3 regions of the Falsarthrobacter nasiphocae genome follow, and region 2 is predicted to be linked to each of the others. Evidence: riboswitches for the same ligand, from Rfam matches in the RefSeq annotation. Region 2 holds a riboswitch; each other region holds the start of a gene.

Region 1 (3,858 bases), 400 kb from region 2:
TCGCCGGCAATGGCGAGGCCATTCTGCGAGCCGGAGAACGAGTGCCCGCCCGCGAGGTAGTCCGCGCTCGTGGTGTTGGCGCGCGAGGATCGGATGACGATGATCATCGTCACGATGATGAAGGCCGCGAAAATCGAGATGTTGAGGACGGGGTCCCCGACGGCGGCGGCGATGGTCGGCGCGGCAATCATGCGCGGTCCTCCTTGTCAGCGGAGCCGAGGGCGGGGCCCGTGGCGTCGGCGTAGTCGGCCCTGATCTCCTCGCCCAGCGGGTCCATGGTTCGGTTCGCGAAGCGCACGTACATCGCGGTGATGACAAACGTGCTCACAAACTGGAGAAGACCGAACACCAGGCCGATGTTGATGTTGCCCATGACCTTGATGGACATGAAGGAGTGCGCGTAGGCCGCCAGAATGACATAGGCGAAATACCAGACGAGAAAGGCGATCGCCAGGGGGAAGACGAATCGCCGGTGGCGGCTCTTGAGCTCTCGGAACGGTGCGGAGTCCTGGACCGCCTCGTAGGAGTCCAGCCTCCGTTCGTCTGCGCGTGGCTGATGCATGGCCGCGGCCCTACCTTCACACTCAGTGGGCCGCCGTCGTCTCTCGCTCGGCGTGAGGGCGGGCCCCATTGTCCTCTCGACGGGCGTTCCCGCGAGTTGGATCGAGATTAACAGAGACCTAGATCACAGTCACATATGTGTCGGATCACATTGCCGAGTCGGTGCCGAGGAGCCCCCGGACAGGGCCCTCGAGGAGAGCCGCGTGCGTGAGAAATGCGTCGTGCCCGTTCGGGGCCGAGATGCTCACATGGGGCGCCCCCAGAGCACGCGCTAGCCGCTCCGACTGCGCCGGCAGGTAGAGCCGGTCCGTGTCCACGCTCGCCACGAGGAACCTCACCCCGGCAGCCCGCGCGAGCGCAGCCTTGACCCCGCCCCGTCCCCGCCCGACGTCGTGCCCCATGAGCGCCTGCGTGAGGCGCAGGTAACTGTTCGCATCGAAGCGCCGGGAGAGCTTGGCCCCCTGGTGACGCAGGTACGACTCGATGGCGAACCCCTCCGCCCCGTCCCCCTCCTGCGGGCACCGGGAGAACCGCGCCTCAAGCTCAGCCTCGGAGCGGTAGGAGACGTGGGCGATCTGCCGCGCGAGGCTCAGGCCCTGCACGGGGGGCCGCTCCCGCGAGTAGAAGCCGCCCCGGAAGTCGGGATCCGCCCGGATGACGTCGCACTGGACGGCGCCGAGCCCGATCTGCTCAGCGGAGGACGCCGCCGTTGAGGCGATGACGGCGCAGGCGTCCACGAGGCCGGGGAACGTCACGGCCCACTCGAGCGCCCGAGCCCCGCCCAGCGAGCCGCCCAGAACCGCCGCCCACCGGGCCACCCCGAGACGCTCCATGAGCAGCCGCTCCGCCCTGACCCCGTCCCGTAGCGTCACCGCGGGAAAGGCCCCCGCGTACGGCCGCCCCGTCCTGGGGTTGAGCGAGGTCGGCCCCGTCGATCCCGCGCACCCGCCGAGCACGTTGACGGCGACCACGAAGAAGCGCGTGGTGTCCACGGCCCGCCCCGGCCCGATCAGCGCGTCCCACCATCCCGGATCCGCCCCTGCCCCGTGCGCGTGGGCGTCCCCCGTGAGCGCGTGCAGGACCAGCACCGCGTTCTGCCCCCGCGCGTCCAGCGTCCCCCAGGACTCCCACGCGAGGCTCACGTCCTCGAGCCTCTCGCCTGACTCGAGGTCAAGGGGGCCGACGACGGTGACGCCTGCGGCCGTGGGTGCCCCGCCGTCGCGGTCCGGGCCGCCCGGGCTCGCCGCCCCGTCCGGGCGCAGTGCCTGCGAGGAAGCGGCGCCAGAGGGGGTCGAGGGCGCGTGAGCGGGTGACTGGGTGCGGGCGGGTGACGGGGTGTGCTGAGACAAGGTCATCGGCGGCCTTCCAAGATCCCAGGCCGCACTCGAGGCGGCCGCGCTTGCCCGCGCGCCGGTTGTGGCTGCGGACCAGGTCCTCACCCGGGGCACCCCGCCGCGGTGGGAGGGTTGCCGACCAGCTAGCCGGGGCTTGTCAGCTGGTACTCGTGACCTAACCCGTCCATTGTGGACCGAAGCCCCGCCCCCTCGCAACGCCCTGCGCGCGCTGCACGGGTCCCAGGCCCGCCCCGTGCAGCGCCCCCGAGTGTCCAGCGGCTCGCACCACATGAGACGGGGCCGCCCGCGCGCGACGCGCGGGCGGCCCCGTGGCAGGCTCCTGAGGGCTATGCCTTGGCGGCGGCCTCCTCGGCCTCGAGGTCCACTCCCTGCGTGAACTGGGACATGTAGAGGCGGTAGTACGCCCCTTCGCGGGCGATGAGCTCCGCGTGCGTGCCCTGCTCGACGATGTCGCCGTCCTCCATGACGAGAATGATGCTCGCGTCCCGAATGGTGGACAGGCGGTGGGCGATGACGAAGCTCGTCCGGTCCGTGCGCAGGGCCGCCATGGCCTTCTGCACAAGGAGCTCGGTCCGGGTGTCAACGGAGCTCGTCGCCTCGTCCAGGACCAGCAGCGAGGGCTGGGCAATGAACGCGCGGGCAATGGTGATGAGCTGCCGCTCACCGGCGGACACGTTGGTGCCCTCGTCGTCGATCACCGTGTCATACCCGTCCGGCAGGGCCCGGACGAACCGGTCCACGTAGGTGGCGCGGGCCGCCTCGACAACCTCCTCGTCCGTCGCGTCCAGGCGTCCGTACCGGATGTTCTCCCGGATGGTGCCCCCGAAAAGCCACGCGTCCTGGAGGACCATGCCCACCTTGGAGCGGAGCTCGGTGCGGGAGAGGTCCCGCACGTCCACGCCGTCCAGGCGGATCGAGCCGGTCTTGATCTCATAGAACCGCATGAGGAGGTTGACGAGCGTCGTCTTGCCCGCGCCCGTCGGTCCCACGATGGCCACGGTCTGGCCAGGCTCGGCGGTGAACGTGAGGTCGCGGATGAGCGGCTTGTCCTCCACGTAGGAGAAGCCGACGTGGTTGAACTCGACACGGCCCTCGACTCGCGCCGGAAGGACCGAGCTCTCACCCTCGGACGCCTCCTCGTCGGCCTCGAGGAACTCGAACGTCCGCTCCGCGGAGGCCACGCCGGACTGGAGCATGTTCGCCATGCCGGCGATCTGCCCCAGCGGCTGCGTGTACTCGCGCGAGTACTGGATGAACGCGGTCGCGTCGCCGAGCGTCATCTGGCCGGAGGCCACGCGGAGCCCGCCGAGCACCGCAATGCCGACGTAGCTCAGATAGGACACGAACTGCATGACCGGCATGATCATGCCGGAGATGAACTGCGCCCCGAAGGACGCCCGGTAGAGCTCCTCGTTGCGCTCGTCGAAGCGGGAGATCATCTCCTCCTCGCGGCCGAACACCTTGACAAGGTCGTGGCCTGAGAAGGACTCCTCGATCTGCCCGTTGAGGGCGCCCGTGTTCTTCCACTGCTCCTTGAACTTCGCCTGGCTGCGGGAGCCGATCACACCCGCCGCGACGCCGGAGAGCGGCAGCGCGATGAGGGCCACGAGAGCCAGTTGCCACGACACGATGAACATCATGACGATGATGCCGACGACCTGGATGATCGACGACAGCAGCTGCGAGAAGGCCTGCTGGAGCGCTTGCTGGATGTTGTCCACGTCGTTCGTCACGCGGGAGAGCACGTCGCCGCGCTGACGCGTGTCGAAGTACCCGAGGGGAAGAGCGTTGATCTTCGCCTCGACCCGCTCGCGCAGACCGTAGACGGCCTTCATGACCATCCGGTTGAGGAGGTAGGCCTGGAGCCACAAAAGCACGGACGCGCCGAGATACATGGCCAGCACTGTGAGGATGAGCCGCAGGAGCTTGTCGAAGTCGATGC
Region 2 (3,858 bases):
GCGGCGCCGTGGTTCAGAGGCGGGGAAGAATCCCCGCGGACCGGAGCCCGGTCACGCGCTCGCGAACGCCGGCAAGGGCGGGCTCGTTGGCGAGGCTCGAGGTGTCCCCGAGTGGGGTCTCCGTGAAGATCTGGCCCAGCAGCCTGCGCATGATCTTGCCGGAGCGGGTCTTCGGCACGTCCTCGACGGCCACGACGTGCGCGGGCTTGGCCACCGGGCCAATCGCGGCGGCTACCGCTTGCCTCACGCGTTCGCGGACCGCTGCGGCGTCATCCGTGCGCGTGGAGGGGCCGACGACGAAAACCGCCACAGCCTGCCCCGTTCGCGCATCAGGCACCGCGCACACGCCCGCCTCCGTGGCCTCGGGCAGCGTCAGGACCGCGGACTCGATCTCGATGCTGGACAGGCGGTGCCCGGACACGTTGAGGACATCGTCCGCCCGGCCGGAGACCCAGAGGTGGCCGTCGCGGTCGAGCGTCGCCCCGTCCCCGGAAGAGAACCAGCCCCGCTCCGCGAACGCGCCGAAGTACGAGTCCCGGTACCGGCCCGGGTTCCCCCACACGGTGCGGGCGATCCCCGGCGGGACGGCGCCCAGGACGAGGTGCCCCGACTGGCCCGGGCTCACGGGGCGGCCCGCGTCATCCACGACGAGCGCCCGCGAGCCCGGCAGGGCAGCGTGGACGGAGCCGGCGGGGACGGGCGCGGCGGCAGCGTCGTCGCCCTCTCCCATCTCCCAGGGGAGGGGGGAGCACACGGTGGCGCCGGTCTCTGACTGCCACCACGTGTCCACGTGGGGAAGGGGGCCGAAGGCGCGCGCAAACCAGGCGTGGGTGTCGGGGTCGATGGGCTCGCCCACCGTGCCGAGGATGGCGAGGCTTGCGAGGTTGTAGTGGGTGGGCAGCCCGTCCGGGAACCAGGAGCGCAGGGTGCGGACGAGGGTGGGCGCCGTGTAGTAGCTCGTCACACCGTAGCGCTCGATGATCTCCAGGTGCCGGCCGGGGTGGGGCGTGTCAGGCGTCCCCTCGTAGAGGACCTGCGCAGCGCCGTTCGAGAGCGGGCCGTAGAGCGCGTACGTGTGGGCCGTGACCCAGGCGAGGTCCGCGGTGCACCAGTGGACGCGGCGGCCGGCGACGCCGAAGAGCTGCTCGAACGTCAGGCTCGCTTGCGTGAGATACCCGCCCGAGGTGTGCACGAGGCCCTTGGGGCGGCCGGTCGTGCCCGAGGTGTACATGATGAAGAGGGGGTGCTCTGCGTCGAAGGAGGCTGGCTCGTGCACGGTGGGAAAGCCGCCGACGAACGTGTCCCACACCCGGTCTCGGCCGGGAGTCAGCGGGACGTCCAGGCCCGTGCGGCGGACCACGAGAACGGCCTCGACCCGGTTGTCCCCAGACAGGGCCTCATCCGCGAGAGGCTTGACCGGCACCGGCAGGCCGCGGCGATTCTGGCCGTCGCTTGTGATGAGCACCTTGGCGCCGGTGTCCTCAATGCGGAACTTCAGCGCCTCCGCGCTGAAACCCCCGAAGACGAGGGCGTGGACCGCGCCGATGCGCGCGCAGGCCAAGGCGGCGACGACGGTCTCCAGGATCACCGGGAGGTGGATGACCACACGGTCCCCCGGCCCGACGCCCAGCGACTCCAGGGCGTGGGCCGCCTGGGAGACGAGCTCCTGGAGGCGGCGGTACGTCACGGTCTGCCGGTCGCCGGGCTCTCCCTCAAGGTGCAGTGCGACCTCGGAGCCGCGGCCCGCCGCCACGTGGCGGTCCACGCAGTTGACGGCGACGTTGAGGCGGCCGCCCTCGAACCACGTGAAGGCGGGGACGCCGTCTGGGCTGACGGACTCGGCGTGGACGGTGTGCCAGGGCTCGTCCCAGTGAAGCCGGCGGGCGGCGTCGGCCCAGTAGCGCTGGCGCTCGGCCTCGGTGGTGGGGTGCGCGAGGAACTGCGGGTCCAGGGTGGGGTGCTGTGCGGCCGGGGCGGTGAGGGGCCCGTCTGGCAAGAGGGACTCGAGCTCCGAGGCGCGGGCCCGGCGGGGGCTGGCGAGAGCGGCGGCTGCGGTGAGTCCCGGAGCGCCTGGGGATGTGCGGGTGCGCAGAGGCGCGGCGGCCTTGACCACGGAAAATCACTCCATCGATCTTGGCGGAAGCACCCTGCTGAATCAGGGTTGCTGCGGCGTCATGGAGCCAAGTCTCTCGGCCGCTCTGGATGGTTCGTGTTTCTAGAATGCATCGAGCGGGCGCTCTGCGCAAGTCCCCTCGTGGGCCTGCCCACATGCTGGGCTTCTGGCCCCTGGTCTCATCCCGGGGCCGCTCGCCCCTTGCCCCTGGTCTCTTCCCCGCGCCCCGCGCCCCGCTGCGGGGCTGGGGCAGGGGGTGGGGAAGGGCGGGTCTCGCTAGGAGGCGAGCCGGGCGAGAGTCTCGCGGATGCCGTCGTCATTGCGGCGGAAGGCGCCCACGATGACGTACCCGAGCCGCGGCATCTTGGCCCCGGCCGTGTTCCAGGTCTCTGTCACGCGGGCGCCGCCCTCGGCGAGGGGCTCGATCTCCCAGCGCCACTGGTGGCCGCCGGGGTGGGTCCACTCGATGAGCCGGCCGTCCTCGAAGGCCGTGACGCGGTTACGGATCTTGTAGCGCAGGTGGTTGAGCTCCATGTGGGTGACGAACTCGTCGCCCAGGGTGAGGCGCTCCGGTCCAGTCACTTCTGCCTGGACGCTGCCGCTGCCGTCGAGTTCGTGGTGCCGGTGCGGGTTGGCCAGCGTCTCGAAGAGCTCCTTCGGGTCGCGAGCTGTCTCCACGGTGTAGGTGATGCGGTCTCGTGAGGTGACCTGTCGGGTCGGTGTCGTCTGCATGGGGACAGCCTACGAGACGAAAATCGGCGTTTATTAGGAAAGGTCCAGGTTTCCTAATAGGCCAAGCTCAGGTTAGTCTTACCTAAGCGACTCGTCGCTGCGTATGATCGACCGACCCTAGACAAGGATTCACTGTGGACTTCTCTCGTCGCACGGGCCTCCTGGCCTTCGGCAGCCTCACCGCGGCCGCCCTCCTCTCCGCCTGCTCCACCGGCTCGTCCGACAAGAGCGCCTCTTCGCCCTCCGGGTCTGCCGCTGCGGACAGCGGCGCGTTCCCCGTCACCATTGAGCACGCGTTCGGCTCCACCGAGATCAAGGCGGAGCCCAAGCGCGTCGCCACGATCTCCTGGGTCAATGCCGACGTCGTGCTGGCGCTGGGCGTGGTCCCCGTGGCCATGGCCAAGGACACGTTCGGTCAGAACGAGAAGGGCTCCCTCCCCTGGAAGGACGAGGCGCTGGAGAAGCTCGGCGCCCCGATCGGCTCGGACAAGGCCCCGGTCCAGTACTCCGACGCGGACGGCATCAACTTCGACGCCCTGGCCAAGGCGACCCCGGACCTCATCGTGGGCGTGTACTCGGGCATGACCAAGGAGGACTACGAGAAGCTCTCCAAGATCGCCCCCACCATCGCGTACCCCGAGGTCGCGTGGGGCACGTCCTGGCAGGACTCCCTCACCATCGTCGGCAAGGCACTGGGCCGCTCCGGCGAGGCCAAGCGCCTCCTCGATGAGGGCAACGCCAAGCTCGAGAAGGTCAAGAAGGACCACCCGGACTTCGCGGACAAGACGTTCATCTTCGCGAACCTCACCCCCGGCAAGACGGACGGCGTCGCCGCCTACACGAGCATCGACAACCGGCCCCGTTTCATGGAGTCCCTCGGGTTCAAGCCCGCGCAGGTCGTCGTCGACGCGGAGAAGAAGGCGGGGGAGAAGAAGTTCAACGTCCAGTTCTCCGCAGAGAACTCGAAGGACCTCGCCTCGGACATCCTCCTGACCTGGGTCCCGGACGCCAAG
Region 3 (3,858 bases), 330 kb from region 2:
GACACGAACATCCGGCGCGTCCACGCCCGCTGGGAGACGGGGCACGCCCTGCCGGAGCCGAGCCTCACGCGCCGGGAGATGGCGCTGGCCGCCGAGCTCCTCCCGTCAGAGGAGAGCGGGCTCTCGCCGAGGTACAACGCGGCCGTCATGGAGCTGGGGGCGCTGGTGTGCACGGCGCGCTCGCCGCGGTGCGGGGACTGCCCTCTCCTCGACGACTGCGCGTGGATTGCGGCGGGGCGGCCCGAGCCGCATTACACCCCGAAGGGCCAGCCGTGGGCGGGGACGAAACGGCAGATCCGCGGGGCGATCGTCGGGCATCTGCGGGAGCGGGAGGACGGGGACGCGCGGACGACGACGATCCAAGCCGTTGTGGGCTCGGTCCAGCCCTCCCCTGAGCCAAGCCGCGTGGAGGAATGCCTCGAGGACCTCATCAGGGAGGGCATGGTGACGCAGGACGGGGACCGGGTGACGCTGTAGGCGTGGCGAGTGCCTGCGCGCCGAACCCCCGTGACAACGGGGCTGCGAAGGCCGAAACGCTCGCCGGGCCGGAGGTCAGGCAAGGCCGAGGGCCGGACCCCATGGGGACGTGAAAGCGGCGGCCCCCAAACGGGAACCGCCGCTGCACGAAAAGAAGTGGGTGAGCCGCTGCGTGACTGTGCGCGGCCTGCACCGGGACGCCGCTCTCACGGCACGGAGTACTACTCGTTGTTGCCGAGCTTGTCCTTGAGGAAGTCCCCGGCCTTGTTGAGCTTGTCGCCGTGCTGCTCCTGCAGACCGTCGACCTTCTCGTTGAGGCCACCGAGCTTGTCGCCATGCTGCTCCTGCAGACCGTCGACAGCTCCGTTGAGACCGCCCTCGCCGTTGGCGGCGTTTCCGAGCGCGTCCTTGGCACCATTCTTGATGTCTTCGAAACCCATGTGCGTCTCCTTCTGTTGAAGAAAGACCTGAATCACCGTGATGATTCCGGCGGCGCCAGTCCGGTCAGCGCTCTTGTTCTTCAACCTAGACCCGTGGCGACGATTCCCGCAAGCACCCCGGTGAATCCCCGGGGTGCGGCCAGCCCACTGCCAGGGACCGCATCGCAGCACCCGTTCAGGAGAGGCGGCGAATCATCCGAGTGTTGCCCAGGGTGTTGGGCTTGACCCGCGCCAGATCCAGGAACTCGGCCACGCCCTCGTCGTGAGACCGGAGGAGCTCCGCGTAAACGGCCGGATCGACGTCGTCCTGATTGCTCATGACCTCAAAGCCATGGCGAGCGAAAAAGTCCACCTCAAAGGTGAGGCAGAAAACCCGGGTGACCCCAAGGCTGCGCGCGTCGTCGAGAAGAGACTCAAGCAGGCGGCCCCCGAGGCCCTGGCCGCGAGCCCGCCCGTCAACCGCCAGCGTGCGGACCTCAGCGAGGTCCTCCCACATGACGTGGACGGCGCCGCAGGCAAGAAGCCCCTCGGCGTCCTCGGCGACCCGGAACTCCTGGATGGACTCGAAATAGGAGACGGCCTCCTTGGCCACAAGCACGCGCTCAGCCGCGAGCGGTGCGACGAGGGCGCGGATCCCCGCGACGTCCCCCGTCCTCGCGCGGCGGATGACCACGTCCGGCTGTGCGTCGGGTCCGTGCGGTGGGGTGAGGGATTTCGCGGCCATGCCTCCCAGTATGGGTTGCGGGCGGCCGGATTTGTGAACGCGCCCGCCTCTGGGTCAATATAGGAAAAGCAGGATCAAGAGACCCGACGCAAAGCTCTGGCTAGTCGGGCGGCAACCCTCTCCCGTAGTGGGGTGCCCCAGATGAAGATCCGGCCGGCGCGGATTGCGCTCCGGCAAGTACGGCGGTTCCTCGCAGAGAACAGCCTCGATCACACATGAAGGGCCCTTCCTCTGCGAGCCGCCACAGTACTGATGCGGCTCACCGTTCACTTCCAGCCGTCTCTGTGGACACAGGCGGCGGCTGACCGTCACATCAAGGAACATCATGAAACTCAAGAAGCTCATCGCTGCGGCGGCTATAGCCCCCATCGCCCTCAGCCTCGCGGCCTGCTCGCCCTCCGAATCCTCGGGCGACGCCAGCGGCTCGAAGGACTCGAAGACCGTCACGATCGGCATCGTGGACATCAACCCCCAGCAGGACGTGCTCAAGGAGGTCGCGAAGGAGAAGGGCATCAACATTGTCTACAAGCCCTTCCAGACCTACACGCAGCCGAACCCGGCGCTGAAGCAGAAGCAGATTGACCTCAACTGGTTCCAGCACATCGCGTACCTCGCGGACTACAACGTCAATGCGAACGACACACTGACGCCGATCGGCCCCACCGAGATCGTCCCGCTGGGCCTGTACTCCAAGAAGCACACGTCCGTGAAGGACCTCCCGCAGGGCGCCGAGGTGGCCATCCCCAACGACTCCATCAACGAGGCGCGCGCGCTCAACCTCCTCAAGGCCCAGGGCCTCGTCACCCTCACCTCCGAGACCACGGCGCCGAGCACCCTGGACGTGGACAAGGCGAAGTCCAAGGTCAAGGTCACCCCGGTTGACGCCACCCAGACCGTGCTCCAGCTGAGCTCGCTCGACGCCGCCGTCGTGAACAACACGTTCCTGGGCCGCGCGAACCTGGACCCGAACAAGGCCCTCGCGAAGGACGACCCCAAGGATCCCTCGGCCGTCCCGTACGTCAACGGCTTCGTCTCCCGCGCGGAAGACAAGGACAACGAGACCTACAAGCAGATTGCCGAGCTCTACCACGACTCCCGCGTCCAGGAGGCCGTGAAGAAGGAGTCGAAGGGCACCTCGGTCGAGGCGAAGAACTCGCAGGCCGAGATGATCGACGTCCTCAAGAAGTACGAGGACTCGCTCAAGAACGCGAAGAAGTAGGCGCAGTGTCGTCAGTTCTCAACTCCTCGGCGGCGGGCACCGAGCCCGCCGCCGAGGGCGCCATTGTCTTCACCAACGCGACGAAGCAGTTCAGGGTCGGCAAGAACCTTGTCACGGCGGTGGACAACGTGTCCCTGCGCATCGAGAAGGGCGAGATCTTCGGGATCATCGGCTACTCGGGTGCGGGAAAGTCCACAATCGTCCGCCTCATCAACGGTCTTGAGCCCGCCACGAGCGGCTCCATCCTCGTCAACGGCCAGGAGGTCGTGGGGCTGAGCGAGGGGCAGCTGGCGAAGATCCGCCCGAACATCGGCATGATCTTCCAGCAGTTCAACCTCCTCACGTCCCGGACCGTGGAGCGCAACGTCGAGTTCCCGCTGGAGCTCGCCGGGTGGCCCAAGGCCAAGCGCAAGGCCCGCGTGGCCGAGCTCCTCGAGTTCGTAGGCCTCTCCGACCGCGCCAAGAACTACCCCGAGCAGCTCTCGGGCGGCCAGAAGCAGCGCGTGGGCATCGCCCGCGCCCTCGCCAATGACCCGGCGATCCTCCTCGCGGACGAGTCCACCTCGGCCCTCGACCCGGAGACGACCGCGGAGGTGCTGCGCGTCCTCAAGCGCGTCAACGAGCGCCTCGGCATCACCATCGTGGTCATCACCCACGAGATGGACGTCGTGCGCACCATCGCGGACCGGATCGCCGTCATGGAGAAGGGCCGCGTCGTGGAAACCGGCAGCACGTTCGAGATCTTCTCGAACCCGCAGACCACCACGACCCGCTCCTTCGTCTCCACCGTGGAGCACTCCGAGCCGAACGCCGAGGAGCTCGCGCACTTGCGCAGGCGCTTCGATGGGCGTCTGGTCACCGTGACCATCCGGGACGGCTCCCGCGTGGGCACCATCCTGTCCGACGCCGGCGCGGACGGGGTTCGTTTTGAGGTGGTCTACGGCGGTATTTCCGCACTGCAGGAGAGGTCCTATGGCTCCCTGACCGTGGCCCTCACG

Evidence for each region. Region 2 has a riboswitch for S-adenosylmethionine ahead of J2S35_RS06030 (acetate--CoA ligase). Riboswitches for the same ligand answer to the same signal wherever they lie in the genome.
Region 1: linked by a shared signal. The riboswitch ahead of metX (homoserine O-acetyltransferase MetX) and the one ahead of J2S35_RS06030 (acetate--CoA ligase) in region 2 are both predicted to bind S-adenosylmethionine.
Region 3: linked by a shared signal. The riboswitch ahead of J2S35_RS04575 (MetQ/NlpA family ABC transporter substrate-binding protein) and the one ahead of J2S35_RS06030 (acetate--CoA ligase) in region 2 are both predicted to bind S-adenosylmethionine.

Annotation. Positions count from the first base shown of each region.
Region 1 is NZ_JAVDUI010000001.1:1,737,875-1,741,732, reverse strand. Features, by position in the region: gene J2S35_RS07865 (solute symporter family protein) at 1-191, opposite strand, end outside; gene J2S35_RS07860 (DUF485 domain-containing protein) at 188-562, opposite strand; gene metX (homoserine O-acetyltransferase MetX) at 708-1,916, opposite strand; SAM riboswitch class IV at 1,952-2,071, opposite strand; gene J2S35_RS07850 (ABC transporter ATP-binding protein) at 2,243-3,858, opposite strand, start outside.
Region 2 is NZ_JAVDUI010000001.1:1,339,903-1,343,760, forward strand. Features, by position in the region: gene J2S35_RS06030 (acetate--CoA ligase) at 14-1,996, opposite strand; SAM riboswitch class I at 2,122-2,209, opposite strand; gene J2S35_RS06035 (SRPBCC family protein) at 2,390-2,845, opposite strand; gene J2S35_RS06040 (iron-siderophore ABC transporter substrate-binding protein) at 2,980-3,858, shown strand, end outside.
Region 3 is NZ_JAVDUI010000001.1:1,009,619-1,013,476, forward strand. Features, by position in the region: gene J2S35_RS04560 (HhH-GPD family protein) at 1-477, shown strand, start outside; gene J2S35_RS04565 (hypothetical protein) at 699-917, opposite strand; gene J2S35_RS04570 (amino-acid N-acetyltransferase) at 1,093-1,641, opposite strand; SAM riboswitch class IV at 1,714-1,827, shown strand; gene J2S35_RS04575 (MetQ/NlpA family ABC transporter substrate-binding protein) at 1,967-2,860, shown strand; gene J2S35_RS04580 (methionine ABC transporter ATP-binding protein) at 2,866-3,858, shown strand, end outside.